DNA from 2 places in the Micromonospora sp. DSM 43699 genome. Region 2 is predicted to be linked to the other one. Evidence: predicted binding sites of a transcription regulator. Region 2 holds the regulator's gene; the other holds the start of a gene.
The links. The regulator HrcA, encoded in region 2, represses chaperone genes, less so after heat shock. The targets are predictions, from matches to a motif close to GGTTNGCACNCTCNNNNNGAGNGTGCNAACC.

Region 1 (2,392 bases), on a different contig from region 2:
TACAGGTAGGCGATCGTCGGGTCGGCCAGCGTCGCGTCGAGGGTGTCGGCCAGTTCGGCGACCAGGTGCGCGCGGACCACCGCCGGGTCCGGGTCGTACAGGTAGCGCCGGACCGGTCCGACCTTGGCCTCGGCCGCACCGGTGCCGGTCAACTGGTGGGCGGCGGCCGGCTCGCCGCCGGCGGGCCGACCGGAGGCGGTGCCGTTCGCCGAGCGCTGCCGGTCGGCGGGTCCCGGCCGCAGCACGGTCGCCCGGCGGGGCACCTCGGCGAGCCGACCACACCAGAGGGCCGCCTCGACCAGGTCGCCGTCGACGCTCACCCACTCCGCCTCGGCCCCGGCCGGGATCAGCGCGTGGTCGAGGCCGGGGGCCACCTTCACCACCGTGTGCGGCACCCGCCCGGCCAGCCCGGTGACGAAGTCCCACGGTGGTGAGTAGGCGTTCGGGTCGAAGATCCGTCGTCCGGTGCCGGCCCGTCGCCGGGCCGGATCGCAGAAGACCGCGTCGACCCGGGTCACGTCGAACGCCGTCGCGTCGCCGCACTCCACGGTGAACATCGCGGCCAGCCCGGCGGCCTCGGCGTTCGCGGCGGCCAGCGCGGCGGTGACCGGGTCGGCCTCCACCCCGTACACCCGGATGCCGGCGCGGGCGGCGGCGAGCGCGTCGGCGCCGAGGCCGCAGCCCAGGTCGGCGAGGGCGCGCACCCCGGCGGCGGCGAGCCGGGCGGCCCGCCGGTCGGCGACCACCCGCCGGGTGGCCTGCTCCAGGCCGGGGCGGGTGAGGAACATCCCGGCCGCCTCCGGGCCGAACTTGCCGACCGCCCGGCGGCGCAGCTCGGCCTGGGTCAGCGCGGCGGCGGCCAGCCCGGCCGGCACCCCGCGCGACCGCAGCGCCGCCGCCGCGGCCAGCGGATCGCCGCCGGCCACCTCGGTCGCCGCGGTGAGCACGGCCGACCCCTCGGGGGTACGCAGCGCGGCGAACTGGTCCAGATCCACCCGCCCATTGTCCGGTCCGTCCCGGAGGTCGACTCGGGCGGGCCGAGGTCGCGGCCTCCGGGCGGGGTCGGCACCGCAGGGTCGCCACCGTTGAGTCGATCATGGCCGGGGTCGGGCCGGGGCGACACGGGAGGTGTCTCGTTGGCACTCTCCTTGACGGAGTGCTAGCCGAGGAATAACCTGCGATTAGCACTCTCACCCTGAGGGTGCCAGCGTCCCGGGCCATCCGGTCCGGGTGCTGAACGCCAGGCGGACCGGCACCCGCGACGACGGCCCCGCCCGGTGGCATGTGGCAATTGACGCTGGTCGGACTCTCGGCCGGCAACGAAACCAAGTACCCCAGGAGGGTATGCCCGTGACTACCGCGACCAAGGTTGCGATCAAGCCGCTCGAGGACCGCATCGTGGTCCAGGCGAACGAGGCTGAGACCACCACGGCGTCGGGCATCGTGATCCCCGACACCGCCAAGGAGAAGCCGCAGGAGGGCACCGTCCTCGCCGTCGGCCCGGGCCGGATCGACGACAAGGGCAACCGCGTGCCGCTCGACGTCAAGGTCGGCGACACCGTCCTCTACTCGAAGTACGGCGGCACCGAGATCAAGTACGCCGGCGAGGAGTACCTGGTGCTCTCCGCCCGCGACGTTCTCGCGGTCATCGAGAAGTAACCAACCGATTCCAGTGTCGTCGCCCCGGTCCGGCTCGCCGGGCCGGGGCGACGTCGCTTCGAAGGGACATTCATGGCGAAGATCCTGAGCTTCTCGGACGACGCCCGGCACCTGCTGGAGCACGGTGTCAACGCCCTCGCGGACACGGTCAAGGTCACCCTCGGCCCGCGCGGGCGCAACGTCGTCCTGGACAAGAAATTCGGTGCGCCGACGATCACCAACGATGGTGTGACCATCGCCAAGGAGATCGAGCTCACCAACCCCTACGAGAACCTCGGCGCGCAGCTGGTCAAGGAGGTGGCGACGAAGACCAACGACGTCGCCGGCGACGGGACCACCACCGCGACCGTGCTGGCCCAGGCGATGGTGCGCGAGGGCCTGCGCAACGTGACCGCCGGTGCCAACCCGGCCGGCCTCAAGCGGGGTGTCGACGCGGCGGCGGCCAAGGTCTCCGAGGCGCTGCTCGGCCGGGCCGTAGAGGTGGCCGACAAGAAGTCGATCGCGCACGTCGCGACGATCTCCGCGCAGGACGCCACCATCGGCGAGCTGATCGCCGAGGCGATGGAGAAGGTCGGCCGCGACGGTGTCATCACCGTCGAGGAGGGCTCCACCCTCACCACCGAGCTGGAGGTGACCGAGGGTCTGCAGTTCGACAAGGGCTTCATCTCGCCGAACTTCGTCACCGACTCGGAGTCTCAGGAGTCGGTGCTCGACGACCCGTACATCCTGATCA
Region 2 (2,392 bases):
CTCCTCGCTGTCCAGCGTCTTGATGGTCAGCCGGGTGCCCAGCGCGGCGGCGGTCATCGGGACGGTGACCCGGCAGTGCAGGTCGTCGCCCTTGCGGGAGTAGACGTCGTGCGGGCGCTCGTGGATCTCGACGTAGAGGTCACCGGCGGTGCCACCACCCGGGCCGACCTCGCCCTGCTGGGCCAGCCGGATGCGCATGCCGTCCTCGACCCCGGCGGGGATCTTCACGGTCAGCGAGCGGCGGGTCCGCACCCGGCCGTCGCCGGCGCAGGTGGGACAGGGGTGCGGGATGGTGGTGCCGTAGCCCTGGCAGACGGTGCACGGGCGGGCCGAGACCACCTGGCCGAGGAAGGTCCGCTGCACCGACTGCACCTCGCCCCGGCCCCCGCACGCCTCGCAGGTCGCCAGGTGGGTGCCGGCTGCGGTGCCCGCCCCGGAGCAGGTGGTGCAGAGCACGGCGGTGTCGACGGTGATCGGGGCCTCGACGCCGAAGGCGGTCTCGTGCAGGTCCAGCTCCAGCCGCAGGATCGCGTCGGCACCCGGCCGGGTACGCGGGCGCGGTCCGCGTGCGCCACCGGCGGCGCCGCCGAAGAAGGCGTCCATGATGTCCTGGAAACCGACGAACGGGCCCGCCCCACCGGGGCCACCCGGGCCGCCGGCACCCCCGCCGCCCGGGGCGAGCGGGTCGCCGCCCAGGTCGACGATCTGCCGCTTCCGATCGTCCGACAGGACCTCGTACGCGGCGTTGATGTCCTTGAACTTCTCCTGTGCCTCCGGGTCCGGATTGACGTCCGGGTGGAACTGCCGCGCCAGCTTGCGGTAGGCGCGCTTGATCTCGTCGTCGGAGGCTTCCCGGCTCACGCCGAGGATGCCGTAGTAGTCCCTGGCCACTGCGTTCCGTGTCCTCATGTTCGTCTCGCGTTGCGCCGGTCGGCGGCCGGAGCCGGCCGTCGGCCCTGACTGGTCAGTTCTGGGCCAGCAGCTCGCCCACGTAGCGTGCCACGGCCCGCACCGTGGCGATGGTGCCGGGGTAGTCCATCCGGGTCGGGCCGAGCACACCCAACCCGCCGACGATGGTGCTGCCCGGGCCGTACCCGGTGCTGACCACCGAGGCGGCGCGGAGGTTGTCGATCTCGTTCTCGTCGCCGATCAGCACCCGGGTGGTGCTCGGCTCGGCCTCGCCGATCAGCTTGAGCAGGACCACCTCCTCTTCGAGCGCCTCCAGGATGGGACGCAGCGAACCCTGGAAGTCGAGCAGGCCGCCCCGGGTGAGGTTGGCGGTGCCGGCCAGCGCCAGCCGCTCCTCGGTGCGCTCGACGAGGGTCTCCAGCAGCACGGTGGAGAGGGTGGTCATGGCACCGCGCAGGTGCGGCGCGGACTCCTCGACAAGCGCCTGGACCAACGGCGGGGTGTCGGACAACCGGCTGCCGACCAGCTTCTCGTTGACCAACCGGCGCAGGTCGGTGACGTCGTCGGCGGGCACCGGCGCGGGCAGCTCGACCAGCCGCTGCTCCACCCGCCCGGTGTCGGCGATCATGACCAGCATCAGCCGGGTGGTGGAGATCGGCACCAGCTCCAGGTGCCGCACCGACGAGCGGGCCAGCGACGGGTACTGCACCACGGCGACCTGCCGGGTGAGCTGCGCCAGCAGGCGCACGGTGCGGTGCACGACGTCGTCCAGGTCGACCGCGCCGACCAGGAAGCGCTCGATGGCCCGGCGCTCGGCCGGGCTGAGCGGCTTGACCCGGGAGAGCCGGTCGACGAAGAGGCGGTAGCCGCGGTCGGTGGGCACCCGGCCGGCGCTGGTGTGCGGCTGCCGGATGTAGCCCTCCTCCTCCAGCACCGCCATGTCGTTGCGGACGGTGGCCGGGGAGACCCCGAGCTGGTGCCGCTCGACGAGCGTCTTGCTGCCGACGGGCTCCTGCGTGGCGACGTAGTCCTCGACGATCGCCCGCAGCACGGCGAGCTTGCGGTCGTCGAGACCCATCTCCCACCTCCTGATGCACGTCGACCGGGGCAGCCGCTGCGCCCGGCAACCGCTCTGGCACTCGACTGTAGCGAGTGCCAGTCTACGACGGCAGTACCGCCGCCGCGATGATCAACGACGGACCGTCGGTGTGGCCGCCCCCGGCGGGCGGCCGGCGCGGTCGCTGACCGAACGTCGAGGCCAACCTCACCAGTGTCGCTCTGGTGCGCCCTTGCCGGCAGCCCCTACCGTGGCGGCATGACTGAACCACCTCGCCCGCCCGGCGCGGGGGACGGCTACCCGCCGGACCCGAACGCTGGCCAGGGCTCGCCATACGAGCCACCCACCGCACCACTGTCCGGTGCCCCGGGGTCGGGCGGGTATCCCCCGCCCGGCGGGTATCCGCCGCCCACCGGTGACCAGCCG

Region 1: groES (co-chaperone GroES) is a predicted target of HrcA. The motif match lies at 1,180-1,210, and genes of this name have one in related genera.

Annotation. Positions count from the first base shown of each region.
Region 1 is NZ_JBTMMT010000034.1:9,438-11,829, forward strand. It holds partial or broken gene AC0AIB_RS17700 (THUMP-like domain-containing protein) at 1-167, opposite strand, end outside; partial or broken gene AC0AIB_RS17705 (methyltransferase domain-containing protein) at 233-995, opposite strand; gene groES (co-chaperone GroES) at 1,345-1,659, shown strand; gene groL (chaperonin GroEL) at 1,732-2,392, shown strand, end outside.
Region 2 is NZ_JBTMMT010000036.1:1,243-3,634, forward strand. It holds gene dnaJ (molecular chaperone DnaJ) at 1-891, opposite strand, end outside; gene hrcA (heat-inducible transcriptional repressor HrcA) at 965-1,987, opposite strand; gene AC0AIB_RS18295 (DUF4870 domain-containing protein) at 2,225-2,392, shown strand, end outside.